4 regions of the Nocardia sp. NPDC088792 genome follow, and region 1 is predicted to be linked to each of the others. Evidence: riboswitches for the same ligand, from Rfam matches in the RefSeq annotation. Region 1 holds a riboswitch; each other region holds the start of a gene.
The links. A riboswitch is a leader RNA that binds a small molecule or an ion and turns the genes downstream of it on or off. The one in region 1 is predicted to bind S-adenosylmethionine.

Region 1 (5,787 bases):
GCGCGGGGACAGGTCGGTGGCGGCCAGCCGGGTCCAGTGCGCGAGCGCGGCCTTGGCGGTGCCGTAGGCGAGGAAACCGCGGCCGGCGGAACGGCCCATCATCGAGGAGATATTGACGACCGAACCACCGTCGTTCTTCAGCATGTGCGGTACGGCGGCCTGCGTGAGGGCGTGCGCGGTGGCCACATTGAAGCGGAAGGCGTCCTCGAGGAAGTCGGCCGAGGTGGTCATGAAGGTGTTCGGCATGGTGCCGCCGACATTGTTGACGATGATGTCGAGGCGGCCGAGTTCTGCGGCGGTGGCGTCGGCCAGGCCCGCGACCGTGGACAGGTCGGACAGGTCGGCGGGGATGGTGATGGCCTTGCGGCCCAGGGCGCGGATCTTGCCGGCCACTTCGTCGAGCTGGGTCGCGGTGCGGGCGGAGAGGGCGACATCCGCGCCGGCTTCGGCGAGGGCGAGGGCGGTGGCGGCGCCGATGCCGCGGCCCGCGCCGGTCACGACGGCTACGCGGCCGTCCAGTCGGAAGGTGTCCAGGATCATTCGGGGGAGCCCTTCTATGGGTGACGACAGTCACAAGCAGCATTAAGCAGTTATTCTTAATCGTCAAGGAGGAGTTCTTTATCCACTGGTTGGCCGCTATGGTGCACACACAAGACAGGACGGAGGACCGAGTGGCAGTGAACGACGCGCGCGAGCGGATCATCCTCGCGGCGGAACAGCTGATCGGCGAGCGCGGGCCCGCCGTACCGCTCCGCGATATCGCCGCCGCGGCCGGACAGCGGAACAATTCGGCCATCCAATACCACTTCGGATCCCGCGACGGGCTCATCGAAGCCGTCGTCGAGCACCGGCTCGCCACCCTCGAGATACGACGGCTGGAACTGCTCGCCGAACAAGCCGGCGCGGGCAGCGCACCCGGCGTGCACGGGCTACTGGAAGCCCTGGTCCTCCCCATGTTCGAACTCGCCGAACGACACGGAATCCACCATTACGCACGGTTCTTCGAGCAGATCCACACGCACCCGGCGGTCACCGACGCCGCCAACCTCGACAGCGAACGACGCACCTCGGTGCGGGTCATCATGCAGCAGCTCGACCGCGAACTGAACCACCTGCCGAAACGCCTACGAATACGACGATTACGCGCACTCCCGACCGTGCTCTTCGCCCTCCTCGCCGACCACGAGCGAGCCGTCGAAGCCGAGCGGGCCCGGGCCGGAGACGTGAACGCCTGGGGCGAGGTCGTCGACATGCTCGCGGGCGTCCTCACCGCCCCCGTGGCCGAACGCGCACCGTTGCGCTGAAAGCCGAGCCGCGGATGCGAACGGCCCGGCCGGATGATCCGGCCGGGCCGCGAAAAGTGAAGCGCTGAAACGGATTACCGCTGATAATCCTGCGGCGGATAGTCCTGCCGCGGCTGGAATCCCTGCTGCGGTGCATACCCTTGCTGCTGCGGGTGACCCGGTTGCGACCGATACCCGGCAGGCTGTGCCGGGTTGTCCTGCGGGTTCGGGGCGGGGTACGGCGACGGCGCGGCCTGGCGGGGCTGGTTCGGATACTGCGCGGGCTGACCATAGTTCGGCTGCGGCGCATAGCCGTTCGGTCCGTTCGGCGAGCCCGGCTGAGCGTAATTCTGTGGCGCCGGCTGCGGGAAGCCCTGCTGCGCGGGCCGGCCGAACGCGGGTTGGGCCGCCGGGTAGCTCTGCTGCCCCGGTTGTGCATAGCCGGGCTGAGACTGTGGGTAACCCGGCTGGGCGGGATAGCCCGGAGTGGCCTGCCAAGCCGGTTGACCCTGACCGGGTTGCGGTTGCGCGCCCGGCAATGGGGCGATGAGGGGTGGTTCGGCGTCCTGGCGTTTACGGACGGCGAAATAGACGCCGCCGCCGAGAACTATGACGACCGCGAGGCCGATCAAGCCGAAGAGGTGGCCGATGACGCGCACCCCGACCCTGATGAAAATAATGAGGAGGATGGCGCCGACAGCGGCGAACGCACCCCCGATTCTGCCGCGGCCATTCTTCTGGCTCATATGGACTTGCCCCCGAATCGAAAACTGTTGCCGGGGCAGCATACCCACCGCGCGGACCGCTCGCAGCGGGAGGAGGACGGTGGGTGACCTGGCAGGTTCGGTGCCGCGCGGCTACCGTTGATGCTCGTGGACACCGCTGCCGACGCCGATTCGCGGGAGCATTCCGTGGGCGAGACCTCCAGCCTCCCGGCGCACCCCGCCGCTGCCGCCGGTCGGCCGCGCTGGCTGAGCGCCGGATTGCCGCTGCTCGCGGGGGGTGCGGTGGCAGGCGGGCTGGCGCTCTTGCATTTCCGCGATCCGCATCGGGCCGGGTCGTACGGAGTGTGCCCGTTCTATGAGCTGACCGGCTATTGGTGCCCGGGATGCGGTGGCTTGCGTGGCTTGCACGATCTCACCGATGGCCGCGTGCTCGACGCCATTCACAGCAATATCCTGTTGCTGCCACTGATGCTGGGATTCCTTGCCTGGTGGGGTTCGTGGGTGTTGCAGGGGTGGCGTGGGCAGCGAATTCCGGGTCTGCCGCGGATATTGCCCAGATCGGCGCTGTGGATAACCGTCGCATTCCTGGTCGCTTTCACCGTATTGCGTAATTCGCCGTGGGGTACCTGGCTCGCGCCCGTATGACCTTGCGGCGTGCCGGGTCGAGTGAACGAGAACGGCAGGGGCATGCTCTCGGTATGAGCCAATCACTGAAAGAACGCGTGCGCGCCAAATTGATGCGCCAGCTGACCGAAGACGGGCCGCTCGATCTGGACCAGGACGACGTCCGGCAGCTGTCGGTCCAGGATGACCTCGTACTGCTGAGCGCCGTCGAGGACGACGATCCCCTCGTCGAAGAACTAGCGGCCCGATACCTGGTGCCGTAGTTCAGAAGCCGCAGGGCGCCGCGCCCTCGGCGCCTTTGCCGAACGGACGGGTCTCGGGGACCGGGTTCCAGTGTCCTTCGGCGCGAGCGTAATTCCAGGCCGGACCCTTTTCGACGAGGGTCGAGACGGCGTCGATGAGCCGATCCACATCGGCCGCGGTGGTACCGAGGCCGATGCTGGCGCGCAGGGCGGCATCCACACCGAGACGGGCGAGCAGCGGATGCGCGCAGAAACGGCCGTCGCGGACCCCGATACCGTGCTCGGCGGACAGGTAGGCGGCGACCTGGCCCGGCTCGAAACCGTCGACGGTGAAGGCCACGATGCCGACCGCGTCGGTGCTGTCCCGCCAGATACGCAGGAAGTTCACGCCCGGAACGGTTTTCAGGCCGTAACGCAGGCGGTGGGTGAGGTACTGCTCGTGCTCGAGGACCGTCGTCGCGTCGAGAGCGGCCAGCGCGTCACAGGCCGCGGCCAAGGCGGCCACACCGAGCACATTGGGGGAACCGGCCTCGTGCCGCTGCGGGGCAGGGGCCCACTCGACACCGTCCGCGGTCACCGAGCGCACCGCGCCGCCACCCGCCAGATACGGCTCCGCCCGGTCCAGCCAGTCGCGGCGGCCCACCAGCACACCCGCACCGAACGGCGCGTACGCCTTGTGCCCGGAGAAGGCCAGGTAATCGATGCCCGTGGTCTGCAGGTCGATGCGGCGGTGCGGGGCCAGCTGCGCGGCATCCACCAGGATGCGGGTACCGCACTGATGCGCGATCCACGCCAGCCGCTCCAACGGCAACAGTTCCCCGGTCACGTTCGAGGCGCCGGTAACCGCAAGCAGCGCAGCGGGTTTCGAGCACAACTCCGCGACCAGGCGCTGAATGGTCTCCTCGATGGTGTCCGCGATCGGCACCACGCGGCGGCCGTGCCGCGTCCAGGGCAGGAAGTTGGCGTGATGCTCCACATCCAGCACCACCGTGTCACCGGGCACGCAGGAGGCCAGCAGGTTCAGTGAATCGGTGGTGTTGCGGGTGAAGACGACCACCTGATCGTCGGCCGCGTTCAGGAAGCGAGCGACCGTGGCCCGCGAGTTCTCGTAGCAGTCGGTGGAGACGCGGGAGGCGTAGCCGGCGCCGCGGTGCACGCTCGCGTAGAACGGCAGCAGTTCCGCGACGCGGTCGGTGACCTGCTGCAAGGCGGGGGCGCTGGCCGCGTAGTCGAAGTTGGCGTAGGTGGTGGTGCCGCCCTGCACGAGGGGCACCTGCAGCTCACAACCCGAGACGGTGGCCAGCGGGGCACAGGTCTGGTCGGCGAAAGCAGTCATCACGAAATCCCATCGGATCCAGGGACGCGCGATCAGAGAAAAGAGTGATCGAGAGTCCGCGCTTGCCGCGCCCGGTCGGGCGACAGCCGGGTCGTCACCCGGAGCACCCCACCGCGGAGGAGGGTTGCCGACCAGCAAGCCGGGGCTGAACGCTGGTACTCATGACCTGATTGGAGAGGCTGGCAGATGCACGGCACGGTTGTCAACCCTGCCCGGCCGGTAAGGGCCCAACCCCGCCAGGAGTGCGGCGGAGGGCAGATCGCACACAAATATCATCCGAAAGTTGGATCGGGTGGGCCCCGAAGTTCGAATCGCGCGATCGTTGCTGGCGCGTACGGTTGGTGGAGAAGTTAGGGTAGCCAAAGGAGAGCGCCCGGGGAGTTGAAACGAGGTTGCTCGACCATGTTGGACACCACCGACACCACCACGCCCTTCTCGACGCTCATTCGCACCGCGACCGAGCAGCAGCACAACGAGGCCGAACACTCCACCTTCATGCGTGACATGCTCGGCGGACAGCTCGGGGTCGAGGCGTTCTACCGCTACACCGCGCAACTCTGGTTCGTCTACGCCGCCCTCGAAAAGCATTCCGCCGCACTGGCTTCCGACCCGGTCGCGGGACCGTTCGTGCGTCCCGAACTGGAGCGCCTGCAGTCCCTCGAGACCGACCTCGCCCACCTCGGCGGCGAGAACTGGCGCGCCGGACTCACCGCGCTGCCGTCCACCGCCGCCTATGCCGCCCGCATCGACGAATGCGCGCAGACCTGGCCCGCCGGATACGTGGTGCACCACTACACCCGCTATCTGGGCGATCTGTCCGGCGGGCAGGTCATCCGCGGTACCGCCGAAAAACTGTGGGGCCTGCCCAAGAAGGGCGACGGCGTGCGCTTCTACGTCTTCGACGAGATCTCGAATCCGGCCGCCTTCAAGCGCGAATACCGCGAGAGCCTGGACCGCCTGCCGGTCGAAGGCTCCGAGGTCGACCGGGTACTCGACGAGGCCCGGCACGCATTCACGCTGAACACGGACCTGTTCCGTGAACTTGGCGCGGAATTCGCCGCGTAACAACGAGATTCACGAAGGTCGCCGGTCTGTCGGAGGGATCGGCGACCTTCGCCGGATCGGCCGCGGAGACCGGCGCGTGGAAGCGGCTCTTCGCGGCTGAAAGACCGCCGGTCGTGCGCGCTGTCACGGCCGGCGGTCTTGCGCTCGCCGACGGGGATGCGTTCTCCGGTCCCGTGTTCGCGGTGCGCGAAGTCTTGCCTGCTCTTGCGCTCGCGGGGCGGGATGGGTTGCTATGAATCGGTGAGTATCGCGCTGCTGTTGAGTTTTCTGGGGCTGTGTATTCTGCTGGCCCTCACGCCCGGGCCGGATACGTTTCTGGTGCTGCGCTTCTCGATGGCGGGATCGCGACAGGGCGTGGCCGCGGCCATCGGGTCGGCATTCGGCGGGCTGGTGTGGGCCGTCGTGGTCGCGGCGGGGGTGGCGGCGCTGCTGGAGCAGTCGGCGACCGCGTATCGCACGTTGAAGGTGGTCGGCGGAATCTATCTGCTGTACCTGGGGGTTCGGGCGCTGCT
Region 2 (5,787 bases), 170 kb from region 1:
CGGGTGCGGGCGTGAGCTTCTTCGGCGGCTCGACCGCGAACCTGGAGTGGTACCTGAAGTATGCGGGCAAGAAGAGCATCGGCCCGGACAAGGTGAACCAGCTGCGGCACGTGCGCTTCTTCAAGGACGCGGCGGGCGTGCGGGCGCACATGCAGAAGCATCGCGCGATCCTGGAGCCGAAGTTCAAGCTGGTGCTGCGGATTCTGGAGGACCGGCTGGGCGCCTCGAAGGTGGCGTCCTGGACCGAGCCGAAGGGCGGCTACTTCATCAGCCTGGATGTGCTGGAGGGCACGGCCTCCCGGGTGGTGGCGCTGGCGAAGGCCGCGGGTATCGCGCTGACGCCGGCGGGCGCCTCGTACCCGTACGGCCGGGACCCGGAGGACAAGAACATCCGCATCGCGCCCAGCTACCCCTCTCTGGGTGAGCTGGAGAAGGCGATGGACGGTCTGGCCACCTGCGTGCTGCTGGCCGCGAGCGAGAAGTTGTCGAGTTTGTAAGCGTGGGAACGTGATACGAGGGCCGTACCCGGAATGGGCACGGCCCTCGTGCTTTTCACGCTGCTTCAGGCCGGCTTGTGCGCCAGTACCGCGAAGATGGTCACCGACAGGTGGATGTCGCCGCTGGCCGCACCGGCCTCCAGATCGGCGATGAGCCGGTCGCGCTGGGCCTGGGTGATGGCGCTGCGCGCCACCGCCATATCGGCGACCCGGGCGACGAGCGCGCCCGCGCCGATGCTGCCGTCCTGGATGAGGGCGTGTGAGCCGATATCGTCGACGACCAGCCCGGCCTGGGTGAGCTGACCCGAGAGGCGGCGTCCGGCGTACGGGTTGGTGGTGCCGGCGATCATGGTTTCGATGACCTCGTGCACCACGTGCCGGTCGCCCGGATGGACGACGGCGGTGCCCCAGTCGCTGTCCATGACGACGACCCGGCCGCCGGGCTTCAGGACGCGGGCGATCTCGCGGGCGGCGCGGGCGGGTCCGGTGAGGTGCTGGAAGACGCGCTCGCACAGGGCGACATCGAAGGTGTCGGAGCCGAAGGGCAGTCCGTAGGCGTCGCCGGAGACGAATTTGGCGGTGGAGCCGGATTGGCGGGCGCGGCGTTCGGCGGCGGCCAGCAGGTCCGGATCGGGTTCGACGCCGAGGGCGGTGCCGGTCGGTCCGACGCGGTCGGCGAAGGCCATGACCTCGGAGCCGGTGCCGGCGCCGATATCGACGGCGCTTTCGCCGGGGCGGGTGGCGAGCGCTTCGTGCGCCCAGGTCCGGAGCCTGCGGATGCCGGGTAGTGCGGCTTGCAGGTCTTGGACGTCGACCAGTTGGTCCTGGCCGTCGCGGTCGAAACGGTCCGGTCGCAGTCCGGACCCTACGCCGTCGTGCGGCGTGTTTCCCACTGAAGAAATAGCCATGGTGTCGGGCATGCGCCGAAGCCTAGTCGTGACCCGCGTCACCGCAACGCAGGATGGATGGGATGATCGGAGCATGGTGAGCCGAAAGCTGGTTATTGCGCAGGATCCCGCCGCCGACGAACTGCTTTCCACGGATGATTTCGCCCTTTTGGTGGGTATGGCCCTCGATCAGCAGTTTCCGATGGAGCACGCATTCCGTGGTCCGCAGAAACTCGCCGACCGCATGGGCGGATTCGATATCCGGAAGATCGCGAACGCGGATCCGGAGGAATTCGAGGAACTGGCCGCTACCCCGCCCGCCATTCACCGGTACGGCCGGTCCATGGGCCGCCGGGTGCAGGAGCTGGCCCGATTCATTGTCGAGCACTACGACGGCAAGACCTCCGCGCTGTGGACCGAGGGCGACCCGGACGGCAAGGAAGTATTGAAGCGATTGAAGGCGCTGCCCGGCTTCGGCGATCAGAAGGCGCGAATCTTCCTCGCGCTATTGGGTAAACAAGAAGGCCTGCGCGCACAGGGCTGGCGCGAGGCCGCCGGCGCGTACGGCGAGGAGGGGTCGCGGCGGTCGGTGGCCGATGTGACCGATGCCGAATCACTGACCCAGGTCAGGGAATTCAAGAAGCAGGCGAAGGCCGCCGCCAAGGCGAAGTAACCGCCGCGGCGTTTCCGCACCCCTTGCGATCGGGCCGATCCCAACCCTGTCGGCGGCCGCGCGGGAGTGTTGCACTGGGGCGATGGGCGAGTTGACCTCGATCCGCGGCGGGGCCGCCGCGTTGACCTCAGTCGACGGTACGGATCTCCGGCGGACGTTCGCGCACTTCCCCAGCGGGGTGGTGGCGGTATGCGCCCGCATCGGGGGTGTGGCGCACGGGCTGGTGGTGAGCACCTTCGTGCCCGTGTCGCTGGATCCGCCGTTGGTATCCATCTGCATGCAGTATTCGTCGCAGACCTGGCCGGAGCTGGAGCAGGCGAGCCGGCTCGGCCTGAGCCTGCTCGACGGTGAGCAGCGGGAGGCGGCGCTGAATCTGAGCTCCCGCACCGGGGATCGTTTCCGGAATGTGGAGCTGCGCACCGGGAACGGGAACGCGGCGTTCATCGCGGGCGCCACGGCCTGGCTGGAGACCTCGGTGCATGCGCAGGTGCCGGCCGGTGATCATGCGGTGGTGTTGTTGCGGGTGCATCGCCTGAGCGTGCGCCCGGAATCCGAGCCGCTGGTCTTCCATCGCAGCGGTTTCCGCGCGCTGCACGACGGGGCGGGGGATATCAGCGAAGCCGCCAGCTAGTCCTGTTGCGGCGCAATTCGATTCACGGTGATCCGGAACGGCGACAGTCGCCGGTCCGGTTCGTATCGTCGTCATCACCATCCAGAGCGATCGAGAGACCTGGCTCGTAGACGTCGCAGCAACCCCCTTCACGTTCGGGTGCGGGTGCTTCCCGCCAGGACCGATGGAGGGACATTGTCATGAGCATCCTGGCCGCGCCGCCGGAACGGCGCGAGGAGGTCGACGACGGCGCGTTGCCGATCGCTCGCCGGCGGCATCCGTGGCGCTGGGTGACGGCCGCTGTCGCATTGCTGCTGGTTGCGCAGTTCGTGCACGGGCTGGCCACCAATCCCGGCTGGGATTGGTCCACTTTCGCGCAGTATGTGACCGCGAGGTCGGTGCTGGCGGCCTTGAAGGTGACCCTCGAACTGACGTTCTGGGGCACGCTCCTCGGTTTCCTGCTCGGGATCGTGCTGGCGATCGGCCGGTTGTCGAAGAATCCGGTGCTGCAGACGATCGCGTGGACGTACATCTGGGCGTTCCGCTCGATTCCGCTGATCGTGCAGTTGTTGTTCTGGTTCAACCTGGCGTACCTGTACAAGACGGTGTCGATCGGTATTCCGTTCGGACCGGAGTTCGCGCACTTCCAGACGAACCAGGCGCTGAGTGGTTTCACCGCCGCGGTGCTGGGCCTGGCCTTGCATCAGGCGGCGTATTCGGCGGAAATCATTCGCGCCGGGATCATTTCGGTGGATCAGGGGCAGTGGGAGGCGGCCAAGTCGCTGGGGCTGCCCTGGCGTCGCCAGTTCTTCACGATCGTGGCGCCGCAGGCCATGCGCGGCATTCTGCCGAATGCGGCCAATGAGGTGATCAGTCTTTTCAAGGGCACGTCGATCGTGTCGACGATGGCGATCGCCGAGTTGTTCTATCAGGTGCAGGTCATCTACGGCCGGAACGGCCGGGTGGTGCCGCTGCTGATGGTGGCGACGGTCTGGTACATCGTGCTGACCTCGGTGCTGAGTGTCATCCAGTTCTATATCGAGCGGCATTTCGCGAAGGGCAGCGTGCGGAAATGAGCGAGTACGCGGTCGAATTGCGCGGCATCCGTAAGTCTTTCGGTGCGCTCGAGGTGCTGGGCGGGGTCGATCTCGCGGTGCGGCCGGGTGAGGTCGCGGTCATCCTGGGGCCGTCGGGTTCCGGGAAGTCCACGCTGTTGCGCACCATCAATCACCTGGAACAGGTGGATGCCGGCACGGTCCGGGTGGGCGGTGATCTGGTGGGGTACCGCCGCAAGGGCAACAAGCTGCACGAGCTGTCCGAGCGCGAGATCCTGCGGCAGCGGGCGCGCATCGGTTTCGTGTTCCAGAACTTCAATCTCTTTCCGCACCTGACGGTCCGGGAGAATGTGGCGCTCGCGCCGGTCGCCTCGCAGGGCCGCCCCAAGGCGGAGGCGAATGCCGAGGCGCTGGAGCTGCTGGCGCGAGTCGGCCTGGCGGACAAGGCCGATGAGTATCCGCGCCGCCTTTCCGGCGGCCAGCAGCAGCGTGTCGCCATTGCCCGCGCGCTGGCCCTGCGGCCGGAGGTGGTGCTGTTCGACGAGCCCACGTCGGCGCTCGATCCGGAGCTGGTGGGTGAGGTGCTGGATGTCATCCGGGACCTGGCCCGGGACGGTTCGACGCTGGTGATCGTCACGCACGAGGTCGGTTTCGCCCGCGAGGTGGCCGACACCGTGGTGCTGCTGGACGCCGGCCGCATCATCGAACAGGGTCCGCCGCGCGAGGTGCTGGACAACCCGGCCCACGAGCGCACCAAAGCCTTTCTCGCGCATGTCCTCTGACGTGCCGCCCTCACGTAAGGAATCACATTTCATGTCTCTGGCGCGCCGCCGCAGGCGAACCGGCGCTCTCATCGCCCTCACCGTCCTGAGCCTGCTCACCGGGGCCTGTGGCAAGGGTGACGGTGGTGCGAGCGAGACCCGCGCGGTCAACGGGACCACCTACGACCTGAGCCCGGAGCAGTCGACCCGTATTCACGCCGACAAGGTGGATTCGATTGCGGCGCAGGTGCCGGCCGCCATCCGGCAGCGCGGCACGCTCATCGTGTCGGGTTCGGTCGGCGCGACGCCGCCCCTCGGTTTCTACGCCACCGACGACCGCACCGTGATCGGTTCGGAGGTCGATATCGCCTGGCTGGTGGCCGACATCCTGGGGCTGAAGGTGGATCACCGCACGGCCGATTTCGCGCAGAACTTCGTCAAGGTCGACTCGGGTGAGGTGGACGCCATCGTCTCGAACATCACCGTCACCGAGGAGCGCAAGGAGAAGTACGACTTCGCCACCTACCGGCTGGACAATGTCGCGCTGGAGGTGCCGAAGGATTCGGACTGGACCTATACGGACCGGAAGTCGCTGGCGGGCAAGCGGATCGGCGTCACCTCGGGCACCAATCAGGAGCAGCTGCTGGTGAAGTGGAACGACCAGAACGTCGCCGACGGACTGCCCAAGCTGGATCTCGCCTACTACCAGCAGAACAACGACTACTACCTGGCGCTGGCCTCGCATCGCATCGACGGCTACGTGGGCCCGAACCCGAGCGCCCAGTATCACGTCGCGGCGGTCGGCCAGTCGAAGGTGATCGCCACCTGGTCGGGCGCGGGCGACGCACTGCAGGCCGAGATCGCGGTGCTCACCAAGAAGGACAACGGCCTGATCGGCCCGGTGCAGCAGGCGTTGCAGTACGCCATCGAGCACGGCGCCTATCAGAAGGTGCTCGACCACTGGGGGCTCGGCGGCGAGGCCGTGAAGCAGTCCCGGATCGATCCGCCCGGCCTGCCGAAGAGGGGATGAGCGTGACCCGCACCGTATTTCATGTCGGACAGCACGACCCGCTGGCCGCGCCGCTGCTGGCGGAGCTGGCCATCGAATACAGCACGCGTTACGGCCGCACGGTCGGTGAGGTGCATGCCGGGCTGCTGGCCTATCCGGCGCAGGATTTCGCGCCGCCCTACGGCGATCTGCTGGTCGTGGTCGAGGACGGAGAGGTGGTGGCGGGTGGCGCCTTCCAGCGCTACGACGCCGGAACCGCCGAGCTGAAACGCATCTGGACCTCGGCCGAGCATCG
Region 3 (5,787 bases), on a different contig from region 1:
GTATACGGCCAAATGCACTGTTTTCATCATGACAGTATGCTGTCATATTTGACAGCATACTGTCAATACTTCGGGCAAGAGAAAACCCCGGCCGTATCGACCGGGGCTCTCGAATCCTTCGGATCAGCTCAGCGCCTGATCCAGATCGTTCAACAGGTCCTCGACATCCTCGAGACCGACCGACAACCGCACCACACCATCCGTGATACCCACGGCCGCACGGCCTTCCGGGCCCATCGCGCGATGCGTGGTGGTGGCCGGATGCGTGATCAGCGACTTCGCATCACCCAGATTGTTGGAGATATCGATGATGCGCAGGCCGTTCAGCACCTCGAAGGCCCGCTTCTTGGCCTCGTGCTCGGGGGCCTTCAGCTCGAAGGTGACCACCGTGCCGCCGCCCGACATCTGCCGCTGCGCCAGCTCGAACTGCGGATGCGACTCCAGGAACGGGTACTTCACCCACGCCACCGCATCATGACCCTCCAGGAAGCGGGCGATACGCAGCGCCGAATCCACCGACTGGCGGACCCGCAACGGCATCGTCTCCAGCCCCTTGAGCAGCGTCCACGCATTGAACGGGCTCAACGCCGGACCGGTGTGCCGCATGAGGTTCTTCACCGGGCCGTCGATGTACTCGTGCGACCCGAGGATCGCGCCGCCCAGCACCCGGCCCTGACCGTCGATGTGCTTGGTGCCCGAGTACACGGTGATATCCGCGCCCAGATCGAAGCCGCGCTGCAGCAGCGGGGTGGCGAACACATTGTCCAGCACCACCTTCGCGCCCGCGGCGTGCGAAAGCTCCGACACCGCACGCACATCCACCAGGGTCTGCATGGGATTGGACGGCGTCTCGAAGAAGACGGCCTGCGTGGGCACCGACAGCGCCTGCTCCCACTGGTCCAGATCCTCGCCGTCCACGAAGACCGTCTCCACGCCGAAGCGCGGCAGGATCTCGTTGCACACCACGAAGCAGGAACCGAACAGGCTGCGCGCCGCGACCAGGCGATCACCGTTGCCGACCACCGCGGCGAGCGCGGTGAACACCGCGGACATGCCGCTGGCCGTCGCGAACGCGGCCTCCGCGCCGTCCATCAGGCGCAGCCGCTCCTCGAACATGGCGACCGTCGGATTGCCGTAGCGGGAGTAGACGAAATGCTCGACATCACCGGTGAAGGAGGCTTCCGCCGCCTCGGCGCTCTCGAACACGAAGCCCGAGTTGAGGAACAACGCCTCCGAGGTCTCCTCGAAACCCGAACGGCGGGTGCCGCCGCGCACGCTGATCGTCGCGGGACCGACGCCTTCGGGTAGCGGCTTGTCGAACGAGCCACCAGAGATCATGACTGCCTCCGATCAGAGCGAGGTAGGTATCCGGCGGACGCGCTCACGACTGCCGCCACGGCAGCCCGTCGGCCCGCCAGCCGGTCCGGCCGCGATGCCCCTGCGCATCCAGCGCACCTTCGAAACCCTCGACGACATTGAAGGAAGGCGTGAATCCGGCGGCGGTGGCGGCCGTGGCCGCACCGATGGACCGCTGCCCGGAACGGCAGATGAAGATGACCGGCGCTTCCGAGTCCGCGTTCCGGTCGGCCAGCGCCTGCTTCAACTGGTCCCCGAACCGCGCGTTCGGCGTGCCCGTGGTGTCGACCCACTCGATCAACGCGGTCGGCCGCCCGATGCCGCTGGTGTCGGGTACCCCGACGAACCGCCATTCGGCTTCGGTCCGGACATCGACCAGTACCGCATCCGGATTGTCGCGCAACAGCTCCCACGCCTGCTCCGGCGTGATGTCACCTGCGTAGCTCACTTCGAACCTCCTGTGAATCCGCACTTGCCGCACCCGTTTTCGGTGCGAGGCCAGGTCGTCACCCGGAGCACCCCACCGCGGAGGAGGGTTGCCGACCAGCGAGCCGGGGCTTGATGCTGGTACTCATGACCTGGGAGAAGATTGCCCGGATTCGGGCCCGGCTGTCAAACGCCTGCTCACTATCCGGAATTGCAGACCAGCCAGGTACCCGCGTTTTTGGTGAAATGCCAGGTAGTGGTGTCCTCGCGGTCACCGGTACGGAAGGTGACCTGAGCGGTCGCCTTGTCGCCGTCCAGGGCCGGATCGGTGAGGCCCTCGAATTCGAAGGTCTTGCCGGTACCACCGGGGACATGCAGGGGAGAACGGTTCTCGTCGAAGTCCGGGCAGGCAGCGCCCGCCTTGGGAGTGTCGGTGCCGCTGCGGGATTGGATGAAACCGCGCGCCGCTAGGGACAATCGATCCGAATCTGTGACATTCTTCTCAGCCGGCGACACCAGGGCGGCGATCAGGATGCCGAGGATGACCAGCAGAATCAGGCTCGCGGCGGTCAGGAACGGCCACATCGCGCGCTTGTCGGTCTGGTCGATCCGGACCTGCTGCTCCTCCACGTCGCTCATGGCTAGATCATGCCTGGTCGGCGCGGGTGTCCGGCCGCCGGGATGGGAGTACGCGGAAGTGGGCTGCGACGCCACCGATAGAATCAACCGAATTGCCCGCGCGCGAGCGGGAATAGCCACACCACGCAGCAACGCTGCAGCGTCGGGGGTTCCAGGATGGCACCACCCGAGGCCCAGGGCGTCAACTTAGCCTAAGCTAAGACAGACGGCTGAGACCGACCGCCAAGTAGATTTTCGACCATAAGGGTGCGCGTAAGAATGACCGAACAGAGTGCAGCGACCCGCCCGCTACGCATTGCGATCGTGGGCGCGGGCCCGGCCGGCATCTACGCGGCCGACGCGTTGATGAAGTCCGACAGCCCCGCCGGTTTCGATGGGGTGAGCATCGACCTGTACGAGCGCATGCCCGCGCCGTTCGGTCTGATCCGCTACGGCGTCGCCCCCGACCACCCGCGCATCAAGGGCATCATCACCGCCCTGCACAAGGTGCTCGACAAGCCGCAGGTACGCCTGCTCGGCAATATCGACTACGGCGTCGACATCACCCTGCAGGACCTGCAGCAGTTCTACGACGCGGTCATCTTCTCCACCGGCGCCAACGCCGACCGCGCCCTGGAGATCAAGGGCATCGAACTCGACGGCTCCTACGGTGCGGCGGACTTCGTGTCCTGGTACGACGGACACCCCGACGTACCGCGCGAATGGCCCCTGGACGCGAAGAAGGTCGCCGTACTCGGCGTCGGCAATGTCGCCCTGGACGTGGCACGCGTGCTCGCCAAGACCGGTGACGAGCTGCTGCCGACGGAGATCCCGCCGAACGTGTACGAGGGCCTCAAGGAGAACCAGGCCCTCGAGGTGCACGTGTTCGGGCGCCGCGGTCCCGCCCAGGCCAAGTTCACTCCCCTGGAACTGCGCGAACTCGATCATTCGCCGACCATCGAGGTCATCGTCGATCCCGAGGACATCGACTACGACGAGGGCTCCGAGGCCGCGCGCCGGCATTCCAAGCAGGTCGACATGATCTGCAATACGTTGGAGCAGTGGGCCATTCGCGATGTCGGCGAGCGCCCGCACAAGCTGTTCCTGCACTTCTTCGAATCCCCCGCCGAGGTCGTCGGTGACGCCGACGGCAAGGTCGCGGGCCTGCGCACCGAGCGCACCGCCCTCGACGGCACCGGTAACTGCAAGGGCACCGGCGAATTCAAGGACTGGGACGTGCAGGCCGTGTACCGCGCGGTCGGCTACCTGTCACAGAACATCCCGGCCCTGCCCTTCGACGAGCAGGCCGGGACCGTGCCCAACGAGGCCGGGCGCGTGCTGGTGAACGAGGACGCCGACGGCAAGGATCGCTACCTGTCGGCTACCTATGTCACCGGCTGGATCAAGCGCGGACCGGTCGGCCTCATCGGCCACACCAAGGGCGACGCCAACGAGACCATCGCCTGCCTGCTCGACGATGTCGACGGCTTCACCCCGGCCGCCAAGCCGGAGCTCGACGCGGTGACCGGTTTCCTCGAGGAGAAGGGCATCCCCTTCACCACCTGGGCCGGCTGGTACCGCCTCGACGCCCACGAGCGGGCACTCGGCGAGCCGCAGGGCCGCGAACGCGTCAAGGTCGTCGAACGCGACGAGATGCTCGCCGCCAGTGAACCCGATAAAGTCGGAAACTAGTCCGACCTGGCCCGAGTTCATCAGGCGGACAAGGTAATCCACACTTGTCACCGTTCTGAGGCATGCTGATCACGTGTTCGATGCCCATGTCCACCTCATCGATCCGCGGTTCCCGCTGATCGAGAACGAGGGCTACCTGCCCGACCCGTTCACCATCGCCGACTATCGCAAGCGCATGTCCCGCTTCGATATCGACGGTGGTGCGGTGGTCAGCGGGTCCTTCCAAGGCTTCGACCAGGACTTCATGCGGGCCGCCCTCGCCGAACTCGGCGCGGGCTGGGTCGGCGTCACCATGCTGCGCGAGGACGCCGCCGATGCGGAGATCCTCGAACTGAACCGGGCGGGCGTGCGCGCCCTCCGGTTCAACCTCAAACGCGCCGGCGGGGACATCGTCGGACTCACCATGCTCGCCCTGCGCGCCTACGAGCTCGCGGGCTGGCATGTGGAGCTCTACATCGACGGATCCATGCTCGGCTCGCTGGAACCGGTCATCACCAAACTGCCGGTGCTGTCCATCGACCACATGGGCATGAGCGACGACTGCCTGCCCTACCTGCTCAACCTGGTCGACCGCGGCGCGAAGGTGAAGGCCTCCGGCTTCGGGCGGGTATCGATGAATGTCGGCATGGCGCTGCGCAAGATCCACGCCGTGAATCCCGAGGCGCTCATGTTCGGCTCCGACCTGCCCGGCACCCGGGCCGGACGGCCCTTCCTCGACCACGACATCGACATCATCGCCGATGCGGTCGGCGACGACCTGCACCGAGTGCTCGAAGACAATGCGCGGGCCTTCTACCGCCTGCCTGCCGAGCAGCGCCCGTCCCAGGATCCCGATCCCACCCTGCAACTCCCCGTCTCGCAGTCCCCGACCCTGCGCATCCCGCGCTCGGAGCTACCCAAGTCGCCGCCGGACACCCTGCCGCTACCGATCATCGAGCGGTAGATCACCGGCGCACCGGATGTTCCGAGGATCGAGCGCTGCGCGTTTCGAGCCTCCGGCACTGAGCGTTTCGGCCTTGGCCCCTGAGCGTTTCGGGCATCGATGTGAGCATCACAGCCATGGAAACGCTCACCGCGCCTTCCTAGCGTTGCAGGCAACGACGGTGAACACCTTGCCGCGCAGACCACAGATCGGACCAGCGATGACCCTCGAAATCGGCTTGATCCTCCCGACCTCCACCCCCGATCCCCGGCAGCCGATCCTCGGTGACGTGCGGGCCGCCGCGCGCCTCGCCGAACAGCTCGAACTCGAATCCGTCTGGTCCACAGACCATCTCATCGCCAGCGCGCCCATGGTGGACAGCACCGTCACCCTCGCGACCGCCGCGGCCGTCACCGACCACATCCACATCGGCTACAACGTCATGCTGCTCGCACTGCGCCCAGTGGCGTGGGCGGCCAAACAGATCGCCTCCCTGCAACACGTCTCCGGTGACCGCCTGCTGCTGGGCGTCGGCACCGGCAATCCGGCGCACGGCGATATCGGCTGGCGCGCAGCGGGAGTCACCTTCACCGGCCGCGGCACCCGCACCGACGAGGCGCTACGCGTCCTCCCCGGCCTGGTCACCGGCACACCCACCCTGGTGAACGGCGTCGAAGCAACCCTGAGCCCCGCCGCCACCATGCCGCCGATCCTGGTCGCGGGCAATGGAACTCGCGCCCGTCGCCGCGCCGCCGAGTTCGCCACCGGCTGGC
Region 4 (5,787 bases), on a different contig from region 1:
ACATTGGTGGCGATGACACACCATTCGCGGGTGTCCACCGGCGCTTCCCGCCCGACGATGCCGTCCCACCATCCCGGCGAGACGTGATGTACATCGGCGGGGCCGACCACATGCGAATCACCGGTCAGCGCATGCTCCACGAGCACCACGTTGTCGGCGTTCGCGGAGAGTTCGCCCCACCGCTGCACGGCCAGCGTCACGTCGGGGATGACGTCGCCGTTCTCCAGCCGGACATCCCCGATCGCAATGCTGCCGAGCGTCCCATCGGGCGGCGGAAGCAGGAGTTCCGCCGCATGCCGGGAGGTGCTCGAGGTGGTTTTCACGGTCAACTTGCCGCCGCCGTCAGCCCGGCCCGCAGGTCCGCCAGGATGTCGTCGAGGCCCTCGATACCGACGGCCAGACGCACCAGACCAGGCGTGACACCGGAAGCAAGCTGCTCCTCGGGGGTCAGCTGGGAATGCGTGGTGGAGGCCGGGTGGATCACGAGCGAGCGCACATCCCCGATGTTAGCGACGTGGCTGTGCAGGGTCAGGGCGTCCACGAACTTCTTGCCCGCATCGATGCCGCCGGCCAGTTCGAACGACACGATGGCGCCGACACCCTTGGGGGCCAGTTGTTTGCCGCGCTCGAACCAGGGGGAGTCCGGGAGTCCCGCGTAGTACACCGTGGTCACGCCCGGCTGCCCGGTCAGGAATTCGGCGACCGCCTGCGCATTGGCGACGTGCCGCTCGACCCGCAGGCTCAGCGTCTCGATACCCTGCGCGATGAGGAAGGCGTTGAACGGCGCCACGGCCGAACCCAGATCGCGCAGCAACTGCACGCGCGCCTTGAGTGCGTAGGCGGGTGCGCCCAGGTCCGCGAACACCACGCCGTGGTAGCTCGGGTCCGGGGTGGTGAAGCCGGGGTACTTCGATTCGCCCGCAGCGTCTTTCACGGTCCAGTCGAAGGTGCCGCCGTCCACGATCACGCCCGCGACGGCCGAACCGTGCCCGCCCAGGTACTTGGTGGCCGAATGCACGACGATGTCCGCGCCGTGCTGCAGCGGGTTCAGCAGGTAGGGGGTCGCGACCGTGTTGTCCACGATCAGCGGCACGCCCGCGGCGTGCGCGACCGCCGAGATGCCCGGCAGATCGAAGATCGAGCTGCTCGGGTTGGCGACCGTCTCACCGTAGAAGGCCTTGGTGTTCGGGCGGACCGCCGCCTTCCACTGCGCCAGATCGTCGGGATCCTCGACGAAGCTGACCTCGATGCCCAGCTTCGGCAGCGAGTAGTGGAAGAGGTTGTAGGTGCCGCCGTACAGGTGCGGGCTGGAGACGATGTGGTCGCCCGCCCCGGCGAGGTTCAGGATGGCGAAGGTCTCCGCGGCCTGGCCGGAGGACAGCAGCAGCGCTGCCACACCACCTTCCAGGGCCGCGATGCGCTGTTCCACCACATCCTGGGTGGGATTCATGATGCGCGTGTAGATATTGCCCGGCTCGGCGAGCCCGAACAGCGCTGCGGCGTGGTCGGTATCGCGGAAGGCGTACGAGGTGGTCTGGTAGATCGGCAGGGCGCGGGCGCCGGTCGCGGCGTCGGGGGCCTGGCCGACATGAATCTGCTTGGTCTCGAAGGACCATTCCGAGGGGTCGATGCCCTCGGACGCGGGGTTCGCGGGCGCGGTCGAGTCACTCATGTTCAACTCCGGGAGAACAAGGTCGCCGAATGGCGGAAGTCTGACGTTATCGGAAGACGGATCGGCTTCGACAACAACACATTTCGGGAACCTCCTAGGTGCGCTTGCGCTCGGCCCTCGAGCGCCCGGTCCTCACCCGGAGCACCCCACCGCAGCTGGAGGGTTGCCGATCAGCAAGCCGGGGCTACGCGCTGATGCTCTTGACCTGATGCGAGATTCTAGCGGGCGGTCGCTCCTGTTTCCGCAGTGGGGCTTGCCACATTCGATTTGCAGCAGCAACGTCGGAATTCGTTGTATGCGGCGCGAACATTGTCGGCCAGCATGCGCGCGGTCGAGGCGGTGGTGCAGTCCGGGAACTCGGACTCGGCGTCGAATTCGCACTCCATGCCGACCCGCACGATGCCGTGCCAGGTGGCGGCGATGATGCGGACCGTCAGGTGGTCCTGGGGCAGGTGCAGGCGTTCGGCGAGCACCTCGGTCATGGCGCGGGTCTTGGTGTCGGCCGATTCCATGCTGAGGGCGCGGACCGCGGTGCTGTCGCGGCTGATGCGCTGCATTTGCTGGAACCAGCGGAAGGGCACCGGCTCGTCGGCCTCGATGACGCGGTCCACGATGACGAGGAAGGCGGCGAACAGGGCCTCCATTTCGTCGCCGCTGTCGGGCTGGGCGCGCAGTTCGTCGGCAAGTGCCTGTCCCCAGCCTTCGATGGGGGCGATGACGATCGCCTCCTTGCTCTCGAAGTACCGGTTCACGGTGCGGGGGGAGACATCGGCGGCGTCGGCGATCTGCTCGACCGTGGTGGCGTCGAAACCCTGCTCGTCACAGAGCTGTAGCGCGACGTCGATGATCCGTGTCCGGGTCTGCTGCTTCTTGCGTTCGCGCAACCCGGAGCTGCGGCGATGCAGCAAGCCGGCACTTGACAAATTGGCGGACATGGTTCCCATGGTATCGCCACCGGGGCGGATCGCGTCGCCGTATGACAACTGTCGCAGTCAGACATTTTTCGCTTGACGCCAATTGTCGGTGGGGGCCAGTATGGTCTCAACCGCCCTGGCCCATTCGTGAGGAGACGACATGACAGCCTCGCAAGACGCTCTCGATTTAGAAGAAAGATCAAGTGGCGCAACGGATTCGCGCCGCTGGTTCGCGCTCGGCGTCATCGCCATGGCGCAGCTCATGGTGGTGCTGGACGCCACGATCGTCACCATCGCCATGCCCTTCGCGCAGAAGGACCTGCACATCAGCGACGGCGACAAGCAGTGGATGCTGACCGCCTACACGCTGATCTTCGGCGGTCTGCTGCTGCTCGGCGGCCGGCTGGCCGACTACCTGGGCCGGCGCCGCATCCTGATGATCGGCCTGGTCGGCTTCGCCGGGGCGTCGGCGCTGGCCGGGCTCGCCCAGAGCTCGACCGAACTGTTCGCGGGCCGCGCACTGCAGGGCGCCTTCGGCGCGCTGCTGGCCCCCGCCGCCCTGTCCCTGGTGTCGGTGACCTTCACCGAGGCCAAGGAACGCGCCCGCGCCTTCGGTGTGTTCGCCGGTGTGTCGGCGGGTGGCGCGGCCATCGGCCTGATCGCGGGCGGCGCGCTCACCGAGTTCGCGAACTGGCGCTGGTCGCTGCTGGTGAATACGCCCATCGCGCTGCTGGCGCTGATCGGCGCCTTCGTCTTCGTGATCAAGGATGTGCCGGCGCCGCGGACCGGTGGCTACGACCTGCCAGGTGCGGTCACCGTGACCCTGGGCCTGATCTCCATCGTGTACGGCTTCAGCCGCGCGGCCTCCGACGGCTGGACCGCGTCCACCACGCTGGGGCTGCTCATCGCGGGTGTCGCGCTGCTGGTGGCGTTCGTGGCCATCGAACGCCGGTCGGCGAATCCGCTGCTGCCGCTGCGCATTCCGGGTGAGATCAACCGGGGTGGGTCGTATCTGGTGGCGTTGCTGGTGCCGATCGCCATGTTCGCCATGTTCCTGAACCTGAGCTTCTACCTGCAGATCACGCAGCACTACTCGGCGCTGAAGGCGGGCGTGTCGTTCCTGCCCTTCCCGGCGGGGATCGCGATCTCGGCCGGTGTCGCCTCGGCGCTGCTGCCGAGGATCGGGCCGCGGCCGCTGATGCTGGCGGGTTCGGTGCTGGGTGCGGCGGGCCTGCTGTGGTTGTCGCGGCTGGAGTACGGCGACAGCTACGCCAGCAGCCTGCTGCCGGCCATGCTGCTGATCGCGCTGGGTATGGGCGGGCTGTTCGTCTCCATGCAGACCACGGCCCTGCATCAGGTCGAGGCCGAGGATTCGGGTGTGGCCAGTGCGCTGCTGAACGCGGCGCAGCAGGTCGGCGGTTCCATCGGTACCGCGCTGCTGACCACCATCTCGGTGCAGGTGGCCGACCGGTACGCCCGCAACAACGCGACCGTCGACCACTTGATGGAACGGGCCGCCATCCACTCCTACGACATCGCGTTCCTGATCGGCGCGGGCTTCTTCCTGCTCTGCATCCCGATCGTGGCCTTCATGATCAGGGACAAGCCGCAGAACCTGCTCGAAGGTTCGGAGGTCGTGCACGTGGGGGTCTAGGAACCCCCGAAGCGAACCCGGGCGAAACAGCTACTTGCTGCTTCGCCCGGGTTTTCGCATGCTGGAGGGTGCGTAAGGTCACACAAAACGCTACTGATCGGTAATCGGCGTAAGTCCCGCAGAGCGGGGGCCACCTATCCGGTGAGATCGAGAGCAGCAGTACGCTTGTCTTGCTTGACGCCCGCGTACGTGCCGAGCGCCATGCGTATACGTTGTCTGTTGAACAGCTGGGGTCCGCTACAAGCGGTGCTCACCGGCCGTGCAATGGGAGCACCACCTTCCTAGGAGGACACGAAGATCCATGTCCAAGATCAAGGTTGAAGGGACCGTCGTCGAACTGGATGGCGACGAGATGACCCGGATCATCTGGCAGTTCATCAAGGACAAGCTGATCAACCCGTATCTCGATGTGAACCTCGAGTATTACGACCTCGGCATCGAGTACCGCGACAAGACCGATGACCAGGTCACGATCGATGCGGCGAACGCGATCAAGAAGCACGGTGTGGGCGTCAAGTGCGCCACCATCACCCCCGATGAGGCCCGAGTCAAGGAATTCGGTCTCAAGAAGATGTGGCGGTCGCCGAACGGCACCATCCGCAACATTCTGGGTGGCACCATCTTCCGCGCGCCGATCATCATCTCGAACGTGCCGCGTCTGGTTCCGGGTTGGACCAAGCCGATCATCATCGGCCGGCACGCCTTCGGCGATCAGTACCGCGCCACCGATTTCAAGGTGCATCAGGCGGGTACCGTCACCCTGACCTTCACGCCGGAGGACGGCTCCGAGCCGATCCAGCACGAGGTCGTCCGCATGCCGGAAGACGGCGGCGTGATCATGGGTATGTACAACTTCCAGGACTCGATCCGGGACTTCGCGCGGGCCTCGTTGAACTACGGCCTGCAGCAGAACTACCCGGTGTACCTCTCCACCAAGAACACGATCCTGAAGGCCTACGACGGCATGTTCAAGGACACGTTCCAGGAGATCTACGAGACCGAGTTCAAGGGCCAGTTCGACGCGGCGGGTCTCACCTACGAGCACCGGCTGATCGACGACATGGTCGCCTCCGCGCTCAAGTGGGAGGGCGGCTACGTCTGGGCCTGCAAGAACTACGACGGTGACGTGCAGTCGGACACGGTCGCGCAGGGCTTCGGCTCGCTGGGCCTGATGACTTCCGTGCTGCTGACCCCGGACGGCCGGACCTGTGAGGCCGAGGCCGCGCACGGCACGGTGACCCGGCACTACCGGCAGCATCAGCAGGGCAAGCCCACCTCCACGAACCCGATCGCCTCGATCTTCGCGTGGACCCGTGGCATCGCGCACCGCGGCAAGCTGGACAACACCCCCGAGGTCATCGGCTTCGCGCAGACCCTCGAGGATGTGGTCATCAAGACCGTCGAGAGCGGCCAGATGACGAAGGACCTGGCGCTGCTCGTCGGCGGCGATCAGGGCTATCTGACGACCGAGGAGTTCCTCGGCGTGCTCGACGCCAATCTGGCGCGCGAACTGCGCTGAGTCTCGGCCGAACGGCACGTGCCCGGGC

Region 2: another riboswitch for S-adenosylmethionine. It lies ahead of ACIP5Y_RS33780 (amino acid ABC transporter permease); the one in region 1 lies ahead of ACIP5Y_RS34515 (aminotransferase class V-fold PLP-dependent enzyme).
Region 3: another riboswitch for S-adenosylmethionine. It lies ahead of ACIP5Y_RS45310 (rhodanese-like domain-containing protein); the one in region 1 lies ahead of ACIP5Y_RS34515 (aminotransferase class V-fold PLP-dependent enzyme).
Region 4: another riboswitch for S-adenosylmethionine. It lies ahead of ACIP5Y_RS43950 (bifunctional o-acetylhomoserine/o-acetylserine sulfhydrylase); the one in region 1 lies ahead of ACIP5Y_RS34515 (aminotransferase class V-fold PLP-dependent enzyme).

What each region holds. Positions count from the first base shown of each region.
Region 1 covers NZ_JBIVKC010000005.1:501,499-507,285, forward strand. The annotation lists gene ACIP5Y_RS34490 (SDR family oxidoreductase) at 1-540, opposite strand, end outside; gene ACIP5Y_RS34495 (TetR family transcriptional regulator) at 672-1,304, shown strand; gene ACIP5Y_RS34500 (hypothetical protein) at 1,379-2,029, opposite strand; gene ACIP5Y_RS34505 (DUF2752 domain-containing protein) at 2,156-2,653, shown strand; gene ACIP5Y_RS34510 (hypothetical protein) at 2,707-2,895, shown strand; gene ACIP5Y_RS34515 (aminotransferase class V-fold PLP-dependent enzyme) at 2,897-4,210, opposite strand; SAM riboswitch class IV at 4,264-4,377, opposite strand; gene ACIP5Y_RS34520 (heme oxygenase (biliverdin-producing)) at 4,613-5,275, shown strand; gene ACIP5Y_RS34525 (LysE family translocator) at 5,516-5,787, shown strand, end outside.
Region 2 covers NZ_JBIVKC010000005.1:332,736-338,522, forward strand. The annotation lists gene ACIP5Y_RS33760 (aminotransferase class I/II-fold pyridoxal phosphate-dependent enzyme) at 1-497, shown strand, start outside; gene ACIP5Y_RS33765 (methyltransferase domain-containing protein) at 563-1,405, opposite strand; gene ACIP5Y_RS33770 (HhH-GPD-type base excision DNA repair protein) at 1,479-2,057, shown strand; gene ACIP5Y_RS33775 (flavin reductase family protein) at 2,140-2,688, shown strand; SAM riboswitch class I at 2,763-2,858, shown strand; gene ACIP5Y_RS33780 (amino acid ABC transporter permease) at 2,868-3,743, shown strand; gene ACIP5Y_RS33785 (amino acid ABC transporter ATP-binding protein) at 3,740-4,504, shown strand; gene ACIP5Y_RS33790 (ABC transporter substrate-binding protein) at 4,536-5,513, shown strand; gene ACIP5Y_RS33795 (GNAT family N-acetyltransferase) at 5,510-5,787, shown strand, end outside.
Region 3 covers NZ_JBIVKC010000009.1:92,646-98,432, forward strand. The annotation lists gene ACIP5Y_RS45300 (type 1 glutamine amidotransferase family protein) at 1-27, opposite strand, end outside; gene ACIP5Y_RS45305 (O-succinylhomoserine sulfhydrylase) at 124-1,338, opposite strand; gene ACIP5Y_RS45310 (rhodanese-like domain-containing protein) at 1,382-1,804, opposite strand; SAM riboswitch class IV at 1,820-1,935, opposite strand; gene ACIP5Y_RS45315 (hypothetical protein) at 1,984-2,421, opposite strand; gene ACIP5Y_RS45320 (FAD-dependent oxidoreductase) at 2,680-4,092, shown strand; gene ACIP5Y_RS45325 (amidohydrolase family protein) at 4,166-5,035, shown strand; gene ACIP5Y_RS45330 (LLM class flavin-dependent oxidoreductase) at 5,235-5,787, shown strand, end outside.
Region 4 covers NZ_JBIVKC010000008.1:366,013-371,799, forward strand. The annotation lists gene ACIP5Y_RS43945 (homoserine O-acetyltransferase) at 1-329, opposite strand, end outside; gene ACIP5Y_RS43950 (bifunctional o-acetylhomoserine/o-acetylserine sulfhydrylase) at 326-1,672, opposite strand; SAM riboswitch class IV at 1,768-1,878, opposite strand; gene ACIP5Y_RS43955 (TetR/AcrR family transcriptional regulator) at 1,891-2,607, opposite strand; gene ACIP5Y_RS43960 (MFS transporter) at 2,747-4,240, shown strand; gene ACIP5Y_RS43965 (NADP-dependent isocitrate dehydrogenase) at 4,542-5,759, shown strand.